DNA from 4 places in the Pseudomonas sp. FW305-3-2-15-C-LB1 genome. Region 1 is predicted to be linked to each of the others. Evidence: predicted binding sites of a transcription regulator. Region 1 holds the regulator's gene; each other region holds the start of a gene.
The links. Region 1 encodes FliA, which starts transcription of late flagellar genes. Its sites were predicted from a motif close to CTAAAGTTTNNNNNNNNNNNGCCGNTAA; they were not measured.

Region 1 (5,404 bases):
TGTTCGCCGGCCTGCCGCTGACCGCCGCCGAGCCATTGGTTGAGCCGACCTTCAAAGAGCCGCCGCGTCCCGCTGCGCCAGCCCCGGCAGCGGCGGTTGACCAGCGCGTGTTCGATTCGATGCGCTTTGAACTCAACGGTTTGCGTGAACTGCTCGAAGTGCAGTTGGGCTCGCTGGCCTGGAACCAGTTGCAAGGCAGCAAACCGCAACAGGCCAACCTGTGGCGCCGCCTGCAACGCATCGGCCTGTCCGGCCCGTTGTCCCGCGACCTGCTGGCCCTGACCACCGAGATCGAAGAGCCTCGCCAGGCCTGGCGCATGTTGCTGGCCCATCTGGCGCGGATGATCGCCACCCCGGAAATCGAACCCCTGGAAGAGGGCGGTGTGATCGCCATGGTCGGCCCTGCCGGCATGGGCAAGACCACCACCCTGGCCAAGCTGGCCGCCCGTTACGTGCTCAAGTACGGCGCTCAGAATATCGCGCTGGTGAGCATGGACAGCTACCGTATTGGTGCCCAGGAGCAGCTCAAGACCCTGGGCCGCATTCTCAATGTGCCGGTGACCCATGTCGACCCGGGCCAGTCCCTGGCCAACGCCCTCGACCCGCTGCTGCGCAAGCGCGTGGTGCTGATCGATACCGCCGGCCTGCAAGCCAGCGACCCGGCCTTGCGCATGCAGTTGGAAAGCCTGGCCGGGCGTGGCATCAAGTCGAAAAATTACCTGGTGCTTGCAACCACCAGCCAGAAACAGGTTCTTACCGCTGCGTATCATAGTTACAAGCGCTGCGGCCTGGCCGGTTGCATCCTCACCAAGCTCGACGAAACCGCGAGCCTGGGCGAGGTGCTGAGCCTGGCCATCAGTCATGAATTGCCGGTCGCCTACCTGACCGACGGGCCGCGGATCCCGGATGATCTGCATCTGCCGCGCCGTCATCAGTTGGTCAGCCGTGCAGTCAGCGTGCAAATGCAAGACGAGCCTAGCGAGGAAGCGATGGCCGATATGTTCGCCGACCTCTACCACAACCCGGCGAAGCGGGTAGGTTGAGGACGGTATGAACACCGTGAAAAGTATCTACATCGATGGTCTGCAAGCGATTCACGCGGCCAAGCCATGTAGCCTGCGTCTAAGCAAGACAAGGTAAAGAAATAAAATGGGCAGCATGCATCCCGTACAGGTGATCGCGGTGACCGGCGGCAAAGGTGGCGTCGGAAAAACTAACGTGTCAGTGAATTTGTCCCTGGCCCTGGCAGAGCTTGGCCGTCGCGTCATGCTGCTGGATGCTGACCTGGGGTTGGCGAACGTCGACGTTCTGCTGGGGCTGACGCCCAAGCACACCCTTGCCGATGTGATCGAGGGCCGTTGTGAGCTGCGCGATGTGCTGCTGCAAGGTCCCGGTGGCATCCGCATCGTCCCGGCCGCCTCCGGCACCCAGAGCATGGTGCACCTGAGCCCGGCGCAGCATGCCGGCCTGATCCAGGCCTTCAGTGACATCGGCGACAACCTCGACGTGCTGGTGATCGACACCGCCGCCGGGATCGGCGAATCCGTGGTCAGCTTCGTGCGCGCCGCGCAGGAAGTGTTGCTGGTGGTCTGCGATGAACCCACCTCGATCACCGACGCCTACGCCCTGATCAAACTGCTTAACCGTGATTACGGCATGAACCGCTTCCGCGTCCTGGCCAACATGGCCCAGAGTCCGCAGGAAGGGCGCAACCTGTTCGCCAAGTTGACCAAGGTCACGGATCGTTTCCTCGATGTCGCCTTACAATACGTCGGCGCAGTTCCCTACGACGAGTGTGTGCGCAAGGCTGTGCAAAAGCAGCGTGCAGTCTACGAAGCATTCCCTCGTTCCAAGTGTGCACTGGCGTTCAAGGCTATTGCCCAGAAGGTCGATACCTGGCCGTTGCCCGCCAACCCCCGGGGGCATCTGGAGTTTTTCGTCGAGCGATTGGTGCATCAGACGAGCGCAGGACCCGTGCTATGACAGCGACCGGCTACAACGCTTACAAGAAGTCTGCCCGTGACAGCCAGGGCGAGTTGATCGAGCGCTACGCGCCCCTGGTCAAGCGCATTGCCTATCACCTGCTGGCACGCCTGCCCGCCAGCGTGCAGGTCGAAGACCTGATCCAGGCGGGCATGATCGGCCTGCTCGAAGTGTCGACCAAATACGACGCGAGCAAGGGGGCGAGTTTCGAGACGTATGCGGGCATCCGCATCCGTGGCGCGATGCTCGATGAAGTGCGCAAAGGTGACTGGGCGCCGCGTTCGGTACACCGCAACACACGCATGGTCAGTGACGCAATTCGCGCAATTGAAGCAAAAACCGGTCGCGACGCTAAAGATCACGAAGTTGCGGCCGAACTCCAATTGAGTCTCGACGATTACTACGGGATTTTGAACGATACCTTGGGCAGCCGCCTGTTCAGTTTCGACGACCTGTTGCAGGACGGCGAACATGAAGGGCTGCACGAGGACGGCGCGAGTGCTCATATGGAGCCATCGCGTGACCTGGAAGATGAGCGTTTCCAGGGAGCGTTGGCGGACGCGATTGCCAATTTGCCGGAGCGTGAGCGGCTGGTGTTGGCGCTGTACTACGACGAAGAGCTGAACCTCAAGGAAATCGGTGAGGTCCTGGGTGTCAGCGAATCGCGGGTCAGCCAGTTGCACAGCCAGTGCGCAGCCCGCTTGCGGGGGCGTTTGGGAGAGTGGCGAGCGCGCTGAACAGGCAGTGTGGGGACACTGCAGACGATACCGCGAGGGCAACCGGCCTTCGCGGGTTCGACCCGTGGTGCCCCCGGCAGTCCTTTTTGTGTAATGCCTGTTGATTGAAATGGCGCGTCCAGGTGCTGGGCGCGTTTAAGACTGCTTGGAGGTCGAATTGGACAAGAACATGAAAATCCTCATCGTTGATGACTTCTCAACGATGCGGCGGATCATAAAAAACCTGTTGCGTGACCTTGGGTTCACAAACACGGTCGAGGCGGATGACGGCATTACGGCCATTCCGATCCTCAACAGCGGGAGCATCGACTTTCTGGTAACAGACTGGAACATGCCGGGCATGACCGGTATCGACTTGCTGCGCCACGTGCGCGCTGACGAAAAGCTGCGCAGCCTGCCTGTGCTGATGGTCACCGCCGAAGCCAAGCGTGAGCAGATCATCGAAGCCGCCCAGGCCGGGGTCAACGGTTACGTGGTCAAGCCATTCACGGCATTGGCCTTGAAAGAGAAGATCGAAAAAATCTTCGAACGCATCCACGGCTAATGCCATCGCGGGGGAGCTATGGAGCATAAAGAAACGTCACAGGGAGACTTCGAGTCGACCCTGAAAAAGCATGCTCACCAGTTGGTCGACAGCCTTGAAAGAGGCCAGTTCGGCGACGCGGTGCAGTTAATCCATGAGCTCAACCAGACCCGTGACCGCGGCCTGTACCAGGAAGTGGGCAAGCTCACACGCGAGCTGCACAGTGCGATCGTCAATTTCCAGATTGACCCGCACATGCCCCAGGCCGAAGAAATCTCGCAAATCACCGATGCCACCGAACGCCTGTCCTATGTGGTCAGGCTGACTGAGGCGGCGGCCAACCGCACCATGGACCTGGTGGAAAACGCCACGCCCCTGGTCAACGGCATGGCCACTGAAGCCCAGGCCCTGAGCCACGACTGGGGCCGCTTCATGCGCCGGGAAGTGGGGGCCGAGGAGTTTCGCGAGTTGGCGCGTCGGGTCGACGGTTTCCTGTCACGCAGCGAGCAGGAAAACCGTACGGTTTCCAGCAACCTCAACGACATTCTGCTGGCCCAGGATTACCAGGACCTCACCGGTCAGGTGATCAAGCGTGTGACCCAGTTGGTCACCGAAGTGGAAAGCAACTTGCTCAAATTGGTGCTTATGGCAGGCCAGGTTGACCGTTTCGCTGGCATCGAACATGACCGCGAAGCGATCCTCTCGGAAAAAGATCCACAAAAACATCTCGCCAAGGGTGAAGGTCCGCAGATTCATGCCGATAAACGTGAAGACGTTGTATCGGGTCAAGATGATGTCGATGACCTGTTATCCAGTTTAGGCTTCTAAGGAGCACCCACATGAGCTTCGGCGCCGATGAAGAAATCCTTCAGGATTTCCTTGTAGAGGCCGGCGAAATTTTAGAGCAGTTGTCCGAGCAACTGGTCGAGCTGGAAAGCCGACCGGATGATGCGAACCTGCTCAATGCAATTTTTCGCGGTTTTCACACTGTAAAAGGGGGCGCCGGCTTCCTCCAGCTCCATGAGCTGGTGGAGTGCTGCCACATCGCCGAGAACGTGTTCGACATCCTGCGCAAGGGTGAGCGTCACGTTGATTCGGAGTTGATGGACGTGATTCTCGAAGCACTGGATGCGGTCAACGGCATGTTCAGCGAGGTGCGTGAGCGTGCCCCGATCACGGCGGCGACCCCGGAACTGCTGGCCGCCCTGGCGCGCTATGCGGAGCCTGCCGACACGTCGGCCGCACCGGTGGTTGAAGCCGCGCCGGAGCCTGTGGTTGAGGCCGAACCGGATGTGACCGACAGCGAATTCGAACAGCTGCTCAACTCCCTCAGTGCCGTCAAGGCCGAGGCGCAAGCACCGGCCGCGCCGGTCGCCGCACCGACCAGCGAAGACATCACTGACGCTGAGTTCGAATCGCTGCTCGACCAGTTGCATGGCAAAGGTCAGTTCGCGGCCGACGCCGTGGCACCCGCCGCTGCGGCTGCGGATGCACCGGCGGCCAGCGCCAGCACCGATATTACCGACGATGAATTCGAGGCATTGCTCGACCAACTGCATGGCAAGGGCACCTTCGCGGCCGACGCCTTGCCGGAAGTCGCCGCCACGGCTGCGGCACCGGCTGCTGCCAGTGCCGCTCCTGCGGGCGATGGGCTGATCTCCGATCACGAGTTCGAATCCCTGCTGGACGAATTGCACGGCAAGGGCAAGTTCAGTGAAGTGGCCCCGGCCGCTGCGGTTGCGACAGCTGCACCGGCCGCCGCCAAGGCCGCTGCGCCTGCTCCAGCCGCCAAGCCAGCACCGGCCCCGGCCGCCGCACCTGCTCCGGCGCGCGCCGCCCCGGCACCGGCAGCCGAGAAGCCTGCCAGTGAAGCCGAGACCACCGTGCGGGTGGATACCGCGCGCCTGGACGACATCATGAACATGGTCGGCGAACTGGTACTGGTGCGTAACCGCCTGGTGCGCCTGGGCCTGAGCAGCGGCGATGAAGCCATGCAGAAAGCCGTGTCGAACCTCGACGTGGTGACCGCCGACCTGCAGACCGCCGTGATGAAAACGCGGATGCAGCCGATCAAGAAAGTCTTCGGGCGCTTCCCGCGCCTGGTTCGCGACCTCGCGCGTCAGCTGAAGAAAGAAATCAACCTGGAACTGGTGGGCGAAGA
Region 2 (5,404 bases), on a different contig from region 1:
GTTTCGGCGCATCACGGTAATGGCATGGAACAGCTGCAACAGCAGCTGGACGGGCGCATCAGCGTGTTTGTGGGCCAGTCCGGCGTGGGTAAGTCCTCGCTGGTCAACAGCCTGCTGCCGGAAGTCGACACCCGCGTAGGTCCGCTGTCGGAACTGTCCGGCCAGGGCACCCACACCACCACCACCGCGCGGTTATTCCACTTCCCCGGCGGTGGCGAACTGATCGACTCCCCCGGCATCCGCGAATTCGGCCTCGGCCACGTCAGCCGCAGTGATGTGGAAGCGGGCTTCATCGAGTTCAACGACCTGATCGGCACCTGCCGCTTCCGCGACTGCAAACACGACCGCGAACCGGGCTGTGCGTTGCTCAAGGCGCTGGAGGATGGGCGCGTGCAGCAGCAGCGGATGAACAGCTATCGGTCGATTATTGCGAGCTTGCCGGAGAGCAGTTACTAAAACCGCCATGCCTTGATACACATAAAGCACGGCACAGCATGGCCTCGTCCATTGATTTAACGGGGTCTGACATCAAGAATTCAGGACAACTGGACGGCCCACCGACACGAGCCAGCCTGAATTCGGAATTCCTGATGCGCATAATTGCTCCGTCACCAGCGCAAGCTGGCAGGAGTCTGGATCCTCTTCGGGGTTGATCCAGCGGCGCAGAAGGGGCGAAGCAAGCTCCATAGAAAGACGCGAGCCACAGGGCGGGAGTACTTCGTACCGCGCCTGTGCACCGATGACATGCGAGGCGTGATCAAAGGCGTCAAAGCCTACCTCCCGCTATGACTGCAAAAGAAAACGCCCCGATCAGTATCGGGGCGTTTTCATGAGTGAAGCAGCTTCGGCAGCTTAAGAACCCGTCTTGGGCACCGTAGGATCCTTCACCCCACCGTCATCAAACAGGTTCAGCTTCTGGCGCAACTCATGCGCCGGCAACGGCTCCTGCCCTGGCGGAATGGCGTTCGGGTCGGCCGGTACTTCACCCGGTGCGCCGGCCCCCGGAGTAGGTTGCGGCGCTGGCGGCTGGTCACCTTCAATCGCACGCTGGGCCTTTTTGGTCAGCACCACGATGTCGATCCGGCGGTTGACCGGGTTGAACGGGTCTTGATGATCAAACAGCTGCGACGAAGCAAAACCCACCACCCGCGCCACCTGCGCATCCGGATAGCTGCCGGCCACCAGCGCACGGCGTGCGGCGTTGGCGCGGTTGGCCGAGAGTTCCCAGTTGCCGAAATCCCCCTGGCCCGCGTAAGGCTTGGCGTCGGTGTGGCCGCTGATGCTGATCTTGTTGGGTACCGCTTTGATGGTATCGGCCATGGCCAGCAGGATGTCTTCGAAGTACGGCTTCAAACGCGCGCTGCCGGAGTCGAACATAGGCCGGTTGGCGGCGTCGGTGATCTGGATGCGCAGGCCTTCAGGCGTGATTTCGAAGGAGATCTGGTCCTTGAACTTCAGCAGTTGCGGGTTTTCCTCGACCTTGTTCTGCAGCTCCTGCAGCAACAGCTCAAGGCGCTCCTGCTCGACCTGTTCGGCCATCGACTCGACAGTATCGCGCTCGATCGGGATTTTTTCCTGAGGCGCTTCAGTCTTGACTTCGGGGTTGATGGTGCGCTCAGGCGCCAACTGCGGCGAACCGCCCAGGTCGATCACAAAGGGCGTGCCGCTTTCCGAAAAGCCAATCGGGTCCTTGAAGTAACCGGCAATGGCGATCTTCTGTTCGGGCGTGGCGGTGGACATCAGCCACAGCACCAGGAAGAACGCCATCATCGCCGTCGCAAAGTCGGCGAAGGCGATTTTCCAGGCGCCACCATGGTGCCCCGCAGCGAAGCGCTTGACGCGCTTGATGATTATCGGCTGGTTGTTCTCCATGGCTTAGCGACCGCGAACCGCTTGTTCCAGCTCGGCGAAGCTTGGGCGATGCTTGGGGTACAGCACTTTACGACCGAACTCCACCGCCAGCGACGGCGGCATGCCGGAAGCGGAAGCAACCAGGCTGGCCTTGATCGATTCGTACAGGTTCACTTCTTCCTTGGCGTCATGGGCCAGGGAAGTCGCCAGCGGGCCGAAGAAGCCATAGGCCGCCAGAATACCGAAGAAGGTACCGACCAGCGCTGCACCCACGTGCATGCCGATAGCGGCCTGGTCGCCCTCACCCAGGGACGCCATGGTCACCACGATACCGAGTACCGCCGCGACGATACCGAAACCCGGCATACCATCGGCGATGCCGGTCACAGCGTGGGAGGGGTGCTCCAGCTCTTCTTTAAGGCTGAACAACTCCATGTCGAACAGGCCTTCCAGCTCATGGGGGGCCATGTTGCCGGAGGACATGATGCGCAGGTAGTCACAGATGTAGGCGGTCATGCGCTCGTCCTTGAGCACGGCCGGGTACTTGGCGAAAATCGGGCTGGCGGCAGCGTCTTCGATATCGGCCTCGATGGCCATCATGCCTTCGCGACGGCTCTTGTTGAGGATCTCGTAGACCAGGCCCAACACCTCCAGGTAGAAGGTATGGGTAAAGCGTGAACCGAACATGCCCAGCGACTTCTTGATCACGTGCATGGTCATGTAGCCGGGGTTGGCCTGCAGGAATGCACCCAGCGCCGCACCGCCGATGATCATCACCTCGAAAGGCTGGATCAGCGCAGCGATTTTACCGTGGGACAGGACGTACCCGCCGAGCACGCTTGCGAAGACGACGATGATGCCGATAATTTTAGCCATAGGAGATGAGTACTTGCGCCGTCGGGTTCATGGACATATTGGGTGTAGCAGAAAACTCTTGTTCTACTTATCGGCAAAACTGCGCCAGACTATAGCCCGTTAAGGCGAAAAGCCAGTTCGGCCCGCTCCGGGCGTGTAGACCGCAAGTGATGATCGCGCCCCAATCATGGCTAATGAAACGACAGTCCCAACTGCAAAACCCAACTCTCTCGCCGCTTGGATCAAGCGCCTGGACGAAGTGCTGCTGCCCGTTCCCCAGGCCAGTCACGACCGTGTGTGCAAAGGCATCCGCGATAACCGCAGTTCATTGCGGGATATTGCCGAACTGATGCAAAGCAGCCCGGCCCTGGTGCTCAGCGTGATGCGCGAGGCCAACAGCCACACCCATGGCAGCCTGGCGGAACCGGCGGAAAACCTGGAAGTGGCGCTCAACCGCCTGGGCCTCAAGCGCGCCGAAGAACTGCTGGCACGCCTGCCCTCGGTGCCGGCCAACGAGATCCCCGTGGCGTTGCGCCAACTGTTGCTGGTCAGCCAGCACGCGTCGCAGCAGGCCAACGGTTTGTTCGGCAGTCGCCTGGCGCGGCTGTGGCAAGACATCCACTGGGGCAGCCTGTTGTTCCTGTCGCCACTGTGGCCGATGGCGGTGGCCTACCCCAAGCTTCTGGAGGAGTGGGAGCTGCGGGTTATCCACAAGGGCCAATCAGCCCGCACGGTCGAGCAGGAATTGTTCGGCGTACGCCTGCTGGACCTTTGCGTCGGCATGACCGAAGCCTGGCACCTGCCGATCTGGGTGTCCCAGGGCTATAAGTTGCTGATGAGCGAGCAGCGCCTGCTGGTCAAGGCCCTGCATATCGCTCGTGAAGACGACCCGCTGCGCCATCAGCAATTGCTCGACGCTGAACCCAATCTGCGGCGCTGGCTGAACCAGCCGGCCAATACCGTGTTGCTGGCCAACGGCCTGGCGATGTCGGCCCAGGAATCCTGGACCTGCCCGCACACCGAACGCTGGCAGTTGCTCACAGCGCTGTACCTGCAACAACCGTTGGGTGAGGTGCAGCAACTGGTCCACCAACAAGCCGTCACCAGTGCCCGTACCACCCTGATGCCCGACCTCTGGCACCCGGCGCTATCGCTGATCTGGCCGTGGCACGTGGCGAAGATCCATCGCGGCCTGCTGCCGGCGCCACCGCCCACCGCCGAGGCCCTGGCCGTGTGGCGCAAGCGCTGCACTGAACTGTTGGTGGAACCGAGCCGCTTTGCCAACGCGATGCACCTGACCACCTGCGCCAAGGAGGCCTTGGTCGCCAGCGGCATGCAACGGGTCATGCTGTTGATGGCCGATCGCGCCATGAGCACCTTGCGCGTGCACCAGGTCGATGGCCTGCCCAAGGACGCCGCCAACCTGAGCCTGGACGTGGTCAACAGCACCTTGCTGCAACGCCTGCTGGAAAAGTCCGCCCAGGTGCGCCTCAACCCCGAAAACCATGCCCAGTTCTCAGCCTTGCTGCCGCCGATCCTGCGCCGTCTGTTCACCGGCGAACACCTGCTGCTGCGCTCCCTGAGCTGCAATGGCAAGGTGGTGATGCTGATGGTGGCCGACCAGGGTGGGGGGCCGTTCTCGGAAACCACCGTGCAGGCCTTCGGCAAAACCGCCCAATGCATCGAAAAAGCCCTGCACTGCTTTACCAACCGCAGCGCCTGATGCTTGCGCTACAATCGCCCTCTTTTATCGCCAACATTTGTGCCCAGGAGACCTCACATGCCTGACTTCTCTGGCTTGCCGCTGGTGATCGAATCCAGCGACCTGATTGGTCGCCTCGGTGCCGAACACCTGATTCTGGTGGACCTCACCAGCGCTGCCCGCTACGCCGAAGGGCATATCCCCGGCGCGCATTTCGTTGACCCCAAGCGCACCCAACTGGGCCAGCCGCCGGCGCCCGGCCTGCTGCCCAGCAAGGCGGACCTGGAAAAACTGTTCGGCGAACTGGGCCACACCCCGGATGCAACCTACGTGGTCTATGACGACGAAGGCGGCGGCTGGGCCGGGCGCTTTATCTGGATGCTCGACGTGATCGGCCACCAGAAATACCACTACCTGGATGGCGGCCTGCTGGCCTGGCTGGAAGAACACCACCCGGTATCCACCGACGTGCCCGCGCCTGTCGGTGGCCCGGTCAGCCTCACGCTGCACGAAGGCCCCACCGCCACGCGTGAATACCTGCAAAGCCGGCTGGGTGCTGCCGACCTGGGCATCTGGGATGCTCGCGGGCCGCTGGAATACTCCGGCGAGAAGGTCCTCGCTGCCAAAGGCGGGCATATCCCCGGCGCGGTCAACTTCGAATGGACCGCCGGCATGGACAAGGCACGCAACCTGCGTATCCGCCGTGACATGCCGCAGATTCTCGAAGACCTCGGATTGACCAAAGATAAAGAAATCATCACTCACTGCCAGACTCACCACCGCTCTGGCTTCACCTACCTGGTGGCCAAGGCGCTCGGTTATCCGCGAGTCAAAGGTTATGCCGGTTCCTGGGGCGAATGGGGCAACCACCCCGACACCCCCGTCGAGATTTAAGGTTTAAGGACAGTTATGAAAAAGCAGTTGTTTATCCTCAGCCAATACTTGCTGCCGCACCACTTGCTGTCGCGCCTGGCAGGTTGTATCGCCGAGTGCCGC
Region 3 (5,404 bases), 350 kb from region 1:
CCCAGGGCTTGTTCGTGGATACCGAGCGCTTTATCGAAGCTGATGCTCATGGCGGAAACCTTCAAGGGCTGACCTGCTTTTCGTTACCAGGGTTATAGCAAGGTGCATGCCAACCTGGCGAAGGCCCGTATATCAAGGGTTCTGGAGGAGGTTGCCAGCGGCAATGCCAGAAAAGCGGCAAGCGGTTTCCGCGTGGCGCCAGTAAAGCGGCAATGAGGGTTGCCGCTTTACTTGGGTTTGCCGCAAAACAAATGTGGGAGGGGGCTTGCCCCGATGGCAGCGGTTCAGTTGATACATCGATCACTGACACACCGGCATCGGGGGCAAGCCCCCTCCCACATTTTTTACCGCGTCAGCCTTACTTGGCCTGGTAGATGATCCCCGGGCTGCACTGCACCATCTGGAAATGGTCCGGCAGACCGTTCAGCGCCTCAGAAGCGCCAAGGAACAGATAACCACCGCGCTTGAGCGTGCCGTGGATGCGCAACAGGATGTCTTTCTTCACTTCGGCCGAGAAGTAGATCAGCACGTTGCGGCAGAACACCATGTCGAACTTGCCCAGGCTGGCATAGCTGTCGAGCAGGTTGAAGGAGCGGAACTCCACACGGTTCTTGATCGGCGCCTTGACCGCCCAGCGTCCCGCCCCTTTCGGGTCGAAGTAACGCTGCAGGCGTTCCTGGGACAAACCACGCCCCAGGGCCAGGCTGTCGTACTCGCCGGTCTTGCAGTTGGTGAGCATTGTGCCGGACAGGTCGGTGGCCACGATTTGCGCCCCGGCCTTCAACTGGCCCATGTTGGTCCGCTCGAACTCATCGATGGACATCGAAATAGAGTACGGCTCCTGCCCCGAGGAACAGGCGGCCGACCAGATGCGCAGGCGCTGGCCCGGGCTGGCCTTGATGGCCTCCGGCAGCACTTTGCTCTTGAGCACTTCAAACGGGTAGGTATCGCGAAACCACAGGGTTTCGTTGGTGGTCATGGCATCGACCACCATCTCCTTGAGCCCGCTGCGCGGCTGGCCCTGGATGCGCTGGACCAGCTCACCCAACGACTTGATACCCTGCTGCTCCATCAGTTTGTTGAGACGGCTGGATACCAGGTACTGCTTGTTTTCACCGAGCAATATGCCACAGGCTTTTTCCAGGAAGACCCGGAACTGTTCAAAATCCAAATTACCTGTAGACACTGATACCGCCTCTAAAATCGTATGACCGCCAAGGGAAACACCTTAGCTGTGATCTGCTGCCTTGATCCGGTCGACAACCCGGGATGCCAGGTCATCAGGACGGAATTTGGCCAAAAAGTCATCGGCACCGACCTTCTTGACCATCGCCTGGTTGAATACACCCGACAACGAAGTATGCAGGATGATATGCAATTTTTGCATGCGTGGATCGTTGCGGATCTCGGCCGTGAGGGTATAGCCGTCCATTTCCGGCATCTCGATGTCGGAGATCATCATCAAGAATTCTTCCTCCGGCTTCTTGCCGTCGTCCACCAGCTTGCGCAGGTAGTCCAACGCCTGGCGACCATCATTGAGGGCGACCACTTCAACCCCGACGGTTTGCAGGCAACGGGTCACCTGCTTGCGCGCCACGGACGAGTCGTCCACCGTGAGCACGCGCAGTGAGACTGCCTTGTGCGCGGTTTCGGCGTCCACCACACCCACGGAGATCGACTCAGAGGTAGGCGCCACTTCGGCGAGGATTTTCTCGACGTCGATGATTTCCACCAGCTGGTTGTCGACCCGCGTCACCGCCGTTAGGTAGTGATCGCGACCGGTGCCCTTGGGTGGCGGATGGATCTCTTCCCAGTTCATGTTGACGATGCGCTCCACCGAGCGCACCAGGAAACCCTGGGTCTTGGTGTTGTACTCGGTAATGATCACGAACGGGTTTTCGCGGTCCTGCAACCCGGCGGAACCGGTGGCCAGGGCCAGATCAAGAATCGGGATCGTCGCGCCACGTATGTTGGCAACGCCACACACCACCGGGCTGGACTTGGGCATGATCGTCAGCTTGGGGCATTGCAGCACTTCCCGCACCTTGAACACGTTGATGCCATACAACTGCTTGCCATCCAGGCGAAAAAGCAACAACTCCAGGCGATTCTGCCCCACCAGCTGTGTGCGCTGGTTTACTGAATCCATTACTCCTGCCATGCCTTGACTCCCACGCTAAAACCTTCGGCCATACCTATAAGGGCAGTGACGCGCACCCAACACTAAACGGCACGAGCTTTGCTATTTATTGGTCATGGATATTAAAACGACAGTTTCCCGACGCCTCCACCTGACACGGTATTGCAGACTGCTCTGCGCGCCGCTGGCACTGCTTGCCTTGGGCCTGGGCGCCACGGCCCGCGCAGATAACGTCACCTTGCCTGATCTACTTATCGGCGTCACCCAGGGCTTTCTTGAGTTCACTGTAGAAGATTATCTGGCGACCACACAGACGCCGGGGCGTTACGAAATCCAGGTCAACCAGTTGGACCCGCGCCTGCGCATGCCAATGTGCGACAAGGAATTGACAGCCACCCTGGAAAGCCCCGCCCAGCCCATCGGACGTGTAACGGTCAAGGTGCGTTGCGACGGCGCCTCGCCCTGGACGGTGTTCGTGCCCGCTCAGGTCAAATTATTCCGCGATGTGGTGGTGGTTGCCCGTCCACTTAAACGCACGGGCATTATCGGTTTCGAGGACGTGGTGTTGCGCGAGCGCGATATCAGCATGATCAGCCAGGGCTACCTGACCTCCCTCGACCAGGCCGTCGGGCAGAAACTGACCCGACCAGTGGTCACCGATCAGGTCATCACCCTGGTGCATCTGGAGCAGGCCGAGGTGATTCGCAAAGGCGACCAGGTAGTGATTTCCGCCAGCAGTGGCGCGCTGCAGGTCAAAATGCCGGGGGAGGCCTTGTCCAACGGCGGCATGAGCGAACAGATCCGCGTGAAGAATCTCAACTCCAACCGGGTGATCAAGGCGCGGGTCACGGCCCCCGGCCAAGTGGAGGTGGCTTTATAGACCACTGGTATCAGACGCCAGCTTTTCCTACACTGTCGGTTGGATGCCGGCCTGTGCAGTTTATTGTCATTCGAGCCTAAAGTTTGTCCAGATATGGCCGAAAACATGGCAAGCGTCCAAATACCCAGAGGTTTTTTGATCATGGTCATCGATTTCAGCCGTTTGAATAACACCCCGACGACGTCGGCCCCTACGCGCACTGCCGGCACCAAGGACAGCGTAGAAGCCAAGGCCCAGCCAGTGCCCGTCAAGGCAGAACAGGCCAGCGCCAGCCAGAGCGGGGAATCCGTACACCTGAGCAATGAGGCTCAACAGTTGCAGAAGGTCACTGACTCGCTGCGCGATCAACCGGTGGTCAATAAAGCCCGTGTGGCCGAATTGAAACAGGCAATCGCCGATGGCAGCTATAAAGTCGACAGCAACCGTGTAGCCAGCAAGCTGCTTAATTTCGAAGCCGAGCGCTAGGCAAAGGCCTGCGCCGGGCTTTTGGACGCTTAAACCCCAAGGCCAGCCATGCATCACGACGAAACCCTGCTTCAACTGATCATTGATGATCTAGCACCGACGCAATTGCTGCTCGAGCTGCTCAGGGAAGAATCCCTGGCCCTTTACGGCCGGGACATGCCCTTGCTGGAAGAAATTCTGGCGCGCAAGCAATCGCTGATTGTCCTGCTGGAACAGCACGGCAAAAAACGCAGCGAGATCCTCGTCAGCCTGGGCCTGCCGGCCGACCATGATGGGCTCGCGCAGCTGGCCAGCCACTCCTCGGTCGGCGATCAACTACTGGCCCAGAGCAAAGCACTCAACCAATTGCTCACCCAGTGCCAGGAAGCCAACCAGCTCAACGGTCAGTCGATCCAGCTTCAGCAAGCCACGACCGCCAACCAGTTGCGTATACTTCACGGCGGAGAGCCTCCAGCGCTTTACAACGCTCAGGGTTCCACCTCGCGCCTGGTCAAGCCAAGCACCCGCAGCCAAGCCTGACGCCGGTTTACAGCGCGGCCTATCCAAGGCGCGCCACATACTGGCAGAATGCCTGCTCTTGCGTGTAGTCGTATTTTGTCTGGAGATGGAAGAACCGTGTTCAACGCCCTTAATGCGGAAGATGCCCCGCAGCCACCCAAGGTCCTCACCACGCCTCTGGAAATCGCCAGTACCTTGCGCATGCTGCAAGAAAGCCATGACCCGCTGATCATCACCTTCCATGAACGCAGCCAGCGCTTTCAGAGCTACTTGGTAGACGTCAATCGGGACAGCGGCACGTTGGCCCTGGATGAAATGATTCCTCGCGATGGCGAACGCCACCTCGAAAACGGCGAACCCTTCCGTATCGAAGGTTTCCACGACGGCGTGCGTGTCGCCTGGGAAAGCAATGGCAACCTGAACATCAGCGAAAAGGACGGCCACCGCATCTACACCGGTAGCCTGCCCAGCGAAGTGGTCTATCACCAGCGTCGCAATGCCTTTCGCGCAGCCTTGAAACTGGCGCAACTGGTGAACATCGAGCTGGGTGGCGAGAAGCTCAAGGCCCCGGTCAGCGGCAAGCTGCTGGATATTTCCGCCACAGGTTGCAAATTGCGCTTCGAAGGAGACATCTCCGAGCGCCTGCAACTGGGCCAGGTCTACGACCGCTTTATCGCCGCCCTGCCCTTTGGCAGCATGACCACTTCGGTCGAACTGCGTTACCTGCATTTCGAAGAAAAGATCAACACCACGTTTGCCGGCGTGCGCTTCCACAATATGAGTGGTTTGGTGCAGCGCCAGGTCGAGCGCTTTGTGTACCAACTGCAACGCGAAGCACGGCGTTTCGACAAAGACGACGATTTTTAAACTCAAAGATCGCAGCAAAAAAACGGGCAGCCCCTGATGGGATCTGCCCGTTTTTTTTGCATTCAGGGGCGCGCCCTGCTCAAGTCGTGAGGATGCTCGTCCGGGCCCGGTGGCTCAGGCGGCCCCTCAAAAAGCGGCTCGTCGACCGGCGTGACCGTTTCCGGCTCGGGTTCCGGCGTGGCGGTTTGCATTTGCTCCTGCACCACCGCCTCGTCCACCCGCGGATCGAGGCAGGCGACCAACGGCGAGCTGGACATGCTGTCGGGCATCGCCACGTGATGCAACGGCGCGTCATCCACCTGATGCAGGTTAGTCACGGCTTTCGGCCGAATCCGCCACACCAGGATCAGCGCACACAGGCTGAAAAACGCATACAGCATGTGACTGCCAAACATCTTCATCACCACACCGGCCAGCAACGGCCCGATGCTCGCGCCGACACCGTAGGTCACCAGCAGCATGGCGGTAAGCGAGACACGACGGTCGCCTTCCACATGATCGTTGGAGAACGCCACCGCCAGCGGGTACAAACAGAACTGCACCAGGGAACACAA
Region 4 (5,404 bases), on a different contig from region 1:
AGAGTAGCGGTGTCAAAGCTGGAGAACGGGTGAAACGGGTTGCGCTTCATGTCCAACCGCGCCACGGCGGCATTCAGGAAGCCCAGGTCAAAGCTGCTGTTGTGGCCGACCAGGATCGCGCGTTTGCAGCCATTGGCCTTCAATGCCTTGCGCACGCCACGGAAGATATCGGTCAGTGCCGCTTCTTCACTTACTGCCATGCGCAATGGGTGATCGAGCTTGATACCGGTGAACTCCAAGGCAGCCGCTTCGATATTGGCGCCTTCGAACGGCTCGACGCGGAAGAAGTGGGTGTGTTCCGGGAACACAAAACCCTGTTCGTCCATGCCGATAGTCGTCGCGGCGATTTCCAGCAGCGCATCGGTGGCGCAGTTGAAACCACCGGTTTCTACGTCGATGACAACCGGCAGATAGCCGCGGAACCGCTCGGCCATCGGATGACGGGATCCGCCACCGCTGTGCTCGTGTTCGTCATCGTAATGGTCTTCACTCACTTGCTTTCCTCCAGCAGGCGCCAGCGCAGTGTTTCACCGGCGCGCAGCGGGATGACAGTCAGCTCGCCAAACGGCAGGCTGGCAGGGGCGGTCCAGTCTTCACGAACCAGGGTAATGCGATCGGTATTCGCCGGCAGGCCGTAGAAACGCGGGCCATTGAGGCTGGCGAACCCTTCGAGCTTGTCCAGCGCGTTGCGTTGTTCGAACGCTTCAGCGTACAGCTCGATGGCGGCATAGGCGGTGTAGCAGCCGGCACAACCGCACGCGGCTTCTTTGGCGTGCTGGGCGTGAGGCGCGGAGTCGGTGCCGAGGAAAAACTTCGGATTGCCGCTGGTCGCCGCATCCAGCAAGGCCACCTGGTGCGTGTTGCGCTTGAGGATCGGCAGGCAATAGAAGTGCGGCCGAATCCCGCCTACCAGCATGTGGTTGCGGTTGTACAGCAGGTGATGCGCGGTGATGGTCGCACCGACGTTGGCCGAGGCCTCGGTGACGAACTGCACTGCATCGGCAGTGGTGATGTGCTCGAACACGACCTTGAGGGTCGGGAACAGCTCCACCACGCGACGCATGTGTTCGTCGATGAAGATCTTCTCGCGATCGAACACGTCCACATCGCCACGGGTGACTTCACCGTGGATCAGCAGCGGCATGCCGACGTCGGCCATGGCTTCGATGGCCGGCAGGATCTTGTCGATACTGGTCACGCCGGAATCGGAGTTGGTGGTGGCGCCGGCCGGGTACAGTTTGGCGGCGTGCACAAACCCACTGGCCTTGGCCTCGCGAATTTCTTCGGGCTGGGTGCGGTCGGTAAGGTACAGCACCATCAGCGGTTCGAACCGGCTGCCGGCCGGCCGTGCAGCGAGGATACGCTGGCGGTAGGCATCGGCTTGCTCGGCGTTACGCACCGGAGGAACCAGGTTAGGCATGATGATGGCGCGGCCAAAGGTACGCGCCACATCGGCCACGGTGTGGGGTAACGCAGCACCATCGCGAAGATGAATATGCCAGTCGTCGGGACGCAGCAGGGTCAGGCGGTCGGACATTGGGGATTCCAGGCGGGTCAATCTGGGGGGAATGCTACCGGAAAAGACTCTATCAGGCACTCGCTATCAAGTTTTGCAGGATGCAACCGATAGCCTTTTGTATGCCTTATCGATGTATGACGCTTTGAAGTGTTGTAGAAACCAGTGGAGCCTCCCGTGCGCCAGCATTATCTAGCCCTGCTCAGTGTGTTCGCCAGCCTGCCCGCGATGGCCCTCACGTTCCAGACACGTCTGGAGAACATTGAGTGGAAGGTAGAGGGCGACCAGTTCGAGTGCCGTCTGACCCAGCCGATCACAGACTTCGGTTCGGGTGAGTTCGTGCGCCGGGCGGGTGAGCAGGCAACATTTCGTCTGAAAGCCTATAACGGTTCGCTGGGCACAGGCTCGGCCACCTTGTTGGCCGCCGCCGCCCCTTGGCAGCCAGGCCGAGGCGATATCAACCTCGGCGCCGTGCGTGCCGGTAGTGGCGATGTGTTGTTCAATAGCTCGCAGGCCCAGGCCGGTCGCCTGTTCACCGGACTGCTGGAAGGGCGCAGCCCGACGGTCCGCCACTACGGCCGTGAAGGCGGCTACTCCGAAATCCGCTTGTTGCCGGTGAAATTCAATAAGGCTTATAACGACTACCAGCTGTGCACCGCCAAGCTGTTGCCGATGAATTACGATCAGGTCAAACAGACCGAAGTCGGATTCCCGGGTGGCGGTATCGAGTTGGACGCAGCCGCCAAGAAGAAACTCGACGTGATTCTTGCATTCATGAAAGCCGACCCGACGGTCAACCATATCGAGTTGAATGGCCATTCGGACAACAGCGGCAACCGCCTGACCAATCGCGACGTCTCTCGCCGCCGTGGCTTGGCGGTGATGGACTACTTCAAGGCCAACGGTATCCAGGAGTCGCAGATCACCCTGCGCTTCCATGGCGAAAGCTACCCCCTTGCGCCCAACACCAATGCGGCCAACCGGGCACGCAATCGTCGTGTGAATATCCAGCTTGAACGCGTGGCAGCCCCCGAGAAGCCGGCGCCCCAAGCCACTGGCGCAAGTAATCCTGCACACACGTCTTAAGGTGCGACCATCGGTCGCCCGTTCGACATAATCTGTCGCTTTATCTTCATTTGCTGTCGCGCCCCTGTAAATCCACGGTTTTGGTCGGTAGAATCGACGCCTTTCCGTACAACCCCGTGGAGTGATGGCATGGCCGACGTAAACAAGGTCGTTCTCGCGTATTCCGGCGGCCTGGACACTTCGGTGATCCTAAAGTGGCTGCAGGATACTTATAACTGTGAAGTGGTGACCTTCACCGCTGACCTGGGTCAGGGCGAAGAGGTCGAACCTGCACGTGCCAAGGCGCAAGCCATGGGCGTGAAAGAGATCTACATTGACGACCTGCGCGAAGAGTTCGTCCGCGATTTCGTCTTCCCGATGTTTCGCGCCAACACCGTCTACGAAGGCGAGTACCTGCTGGGTACTTCCATCGCACGTCCGCTGATTGCCAAGCGCCTGATCGAAATCGCCAACGAAACCGGTGCCGACGCCATTTCCCATGGTGCTACCGGCAAGGGCAACGACCAGGTGCGTTTCGAGCTGGGCGCCTATGCACTCAAGCCAGGCGTGAAAGTGATCGCCCCTTGGCGTGAATGGGACCTGCTGTCCCGTGAAAAACTGATGGATTACGCTGAAAAGCACGCGATCCCGATCGAGCGTCACGGCAAGAAGAAGTCCCCGTACTCGATGGATGCCAACCTGCTGCACATCTCCTATGAAGGCGGCGTGCTGGAAGACACCTGGACCGAGCACGAAGAAGACATGTGGAAATGGACCGTCTCCCCGGAGAACGCTCCAGACAAGCCGCAATACCTGGAACTGACCTACCGCAATGGCGACATCGTCGCGCTGGACGGCGTCGAAATGACCCCGGCCACTGTGCTGGCGACCTTGAACCGTATCGGTGGCGAACACGGTATCGGCCGTCTCGACATCGTCGAGAACCGCTACGTGGGCATGAAGTCCCGTGGTTGCTACGAAACCCCAGGCGGCACCATCATGCTGCGCGCCCACCGGGCCATCGAATCCATCACCCTGGACCGCGAAGTGGCTCACCTCAAAGACGAGCTGATGCCCAAGTACGCCAGCCTGATCTACACCGGCTACTGGTGGAGCCCTGAGCGTCTGATGCTGCAACAGATGATCGATGCTTCCCAGGTGCATGTGAACGGCGTTGTGCGCCTGAAGCTGTACAAGGGCAACGTGATCGTCACCGGTCGCAAGTCTGATGAGTCGTTGTTCGACGCCAACATCGCTACCTTCGAAGAAGATGGCGGCGCCTACAATCAGGCGGACGCAGCAGGCTTTATCAAGTTGAACGCACTGCGCATGCGCATTGCGGCCAACAAAGGTCGCTCGTTGTTCTAAGTCTCAGCCGGTTTTAAGAATGGCCCCTTATTCAGGGGCCATTTTTTTTGTCTATGGATTTTGTGTGGAATTGCGATGTTTATAGCTGGTTAAACATTTGTTGATGTTTTTCAGTCGACGCATTTTCAAATGCACCTTCGAGGGTGCTGTTGTTGAAAGTTTGTAGGGCGAATGATTTTTTTACACCTGACTAGGAACTGGTCTTACAGAAGATTCACTCATGAAAGTGAGGCAAACGTATAAAGCACGGAATACGCTGTAGGAATTAAGGGTGTAAGAGAATATGTTAAATGGAACTAAAACAGTCGGACATTTCTTGTCGGGATTCTTGAGTGGAGTGCAGAGGGAAGGGGCATTTCCTGAGAGTTGTGTGCGGCACGTTTACCCACCCCCTGATACTCCATGGATATTTCACTCAAAATATGTAAGTCCCCGGAAAGGTCTGAAAGGATCTATAAAACTGGATACATCTGAGTTGGCGTTTTTTTGTAGGGCGATTCCTTTATCGCTGTGGGGTGGGTCTCTGCTTGCTGTTGCTCGGGGGGGAACGCTATGCCAACCAGGAAACGACTAGGCTATTGTGCTTGCTCTAAATAATTCGAACAGCGAAATTGGACTTTCTCATGAATAAAGTGCTGATCGTGGATGATCATCCCGTCATTCGTCTTGCTGTGCGTATGCTAATGGAGCGTCATGGTTATGAGGTCGTTGCCGAGACCGATAACGGTGTCGATGCATTGCAACTTGCACGGGAGCATATGCCGGACATTGTCATACTGGATATTGGGATTCCCAAACTTGACGGGCTGGAAGTTATTTGCCGGCTGTCTTCTACCAAGCAATCCGTGCCCTTTAAGGTGCTGGTGCTGACGTCCCAGGCCCCTGGCCATTTTTCCATGCGTTGCATGCAGGCGGGGGCTGCCGGCTACGTGTGCAAGCAACAGGACCTGACCGAGTTGCTGAGTGCGATCAAGGCGGTGCTGTCAGGCTACAGCTACTTCCCCAACCAGGCACTCAACTCGGTACGCTCCACCATGGGCAATGCCAGCGAGGCCGATATGGTCGAGCGTCTGTCGGGTCGGGAAATGATGGTATTGCAGCAGTTGGCCCGGGGCCGGACCAACAAGGAAATTGCCGACGGCATGTTCCTCAGCAACAAGACCGTCAGCACTTACAAGACACGTTTGCTGCTCAAGCTCAACGCCCGCTCCCTTGTGGACCTGATCGAACTGGCCCAGCGTAACGGCTTGGTATAGAGGAGGGCACTGCAGCGCACATTGTCTGGGTGACCGGCAGAAAAAAGCCTCCGTAAGGGAGGCTTCCGGCCGTCGACCGTTCGATCACAGATCGAAGTCGTAATCTGCCAGCTGTTTTTGCAAGCGTCGTTCTTCCAGAAGATTGTCGATGGTGCGGCGTTTGCTCAAATTGGTCTTGGCTACCTCAATGGGTGCTTCT

Region 2: a site for FliA is predicted at 2,795-2,822, ahead of motA (flagellar motor stator protein MotA). Genes of this name have one in related genera too.
Region 3: a site for FliA is predicted at 3,097-3,124, ahead of flgM (flagellar biosynthesis anti-sigma factor FlgM). Genes of this name have one in related genera too.
Region 4: a site for FliA is predicted at 1,603-1,630, ahead of AC3WP7_RS02510 (flagellar protein MotY). Genes of this name have one in related genera too.

Annotation. Positions count from the first base shown of each region.
Region 1 is NZ_JBYSZX010000002.1:265,977-271,380, reverse strand. Features, by position in the region: gene flhF (flagellar biosynthesis GTPase FlhF) at 1-1,043, shown strand, start outside; gene fleN (flagellar synthesis regulator FleN) at 1,150-1,983, shown strand; gene fliA (RNA polymerase sigma factor FliA) at 1,980-2,720, shown strand; gene AC3WP7_RS05025 (chemotaxis response regulator CheY) at 2,890-3,264, shown strand; gene AC3WP7_RS05020 (protein phosphatase CheZ) at 3,283-4,071, shown strand; gene AC3WP7_RS05015 (chemotaxis protein CheA) at 4,083-5,404, shown strand, end outside.
Region 2 is NZ_JBYSZX010000003.1:500,152-505,555, reverse strand. Features, by position in the region: gene rsgA (small ribosomal subunit biogenesis GTPase RsgA) at 1-456, shown strand, start outside; gene motB (flagellar motor protein MotB) at 853-1,872, opposite strand; gene motA (flagellar motor stator protein MotA) at 1,876-2,727, opposite strand; gene AC3WP7_RS09025 (HDOD domain-containing protein) at 2,894-4,429, shown strand; gene AC3WP7_RS09020 (rhodanese-like domain-containing protein) at 4,487-5,302, shown strand; gene asd (archaetidylserine decarboxylase) at 5,318-5,404, shown strand, end outside.
Region 3 is NZ_JBYSZX010000002.1:615,855-621,258, forward strand. Features, by position in the region: gene flgB (flagellar basal body rod protein FlgB) at 1-50, opposite strand, end outside; gene cheR (protein-glutamate O-methyltransferase CheR) at 359-1,186, opposite strand; gene AC3WP7_RS06660 (chemotaxis protein CheV) at 1,229-2,161, opposite strand; gene flgA (flagellar basal body P-ring formation chaperone FlgA) at 2,256-3,020, shown strand; gene flgM (flagellar biosynthesis anti-sigma factor FlgM) at 3,162-3,485, shown strand; gene AC3WP7_RS06675 (flagella synthesis protein FlgN) at 3,534-4,004, shown strand; gene AC3WP7_RS06680 (flagellar brake protein) at 4,101-4,850, shown strand; gene AC3WP7_RS06685 (MFS transporter) at 4,913-5,404, opposite strand, start outside.
Region 4 is NZ_JBYSZX010000001.1:549,390-554,793, forward strand. Features, by position in the region: gene rnt (ribonuclease T) at 1-494, opposite strand, end outside; gene pyrC (dihydroorotase) at 491-1,537, opposite strand; gene AC3WP7_RS02510 (flagellar protein MotY) at 1,694-2,602, shown strand; gene AC3WP7_RS02515 (argininosuccinate synthase) at 2,732-3,949, shown strand; gene AC3WP7_RS02520 (response regulator transcription factor) at 4,573-5,205, shown strand; gene AC3WP7_RS02525 (PA3496 family putative envelope integrity protein) at 5,290-5,404, opposite strand, start outside.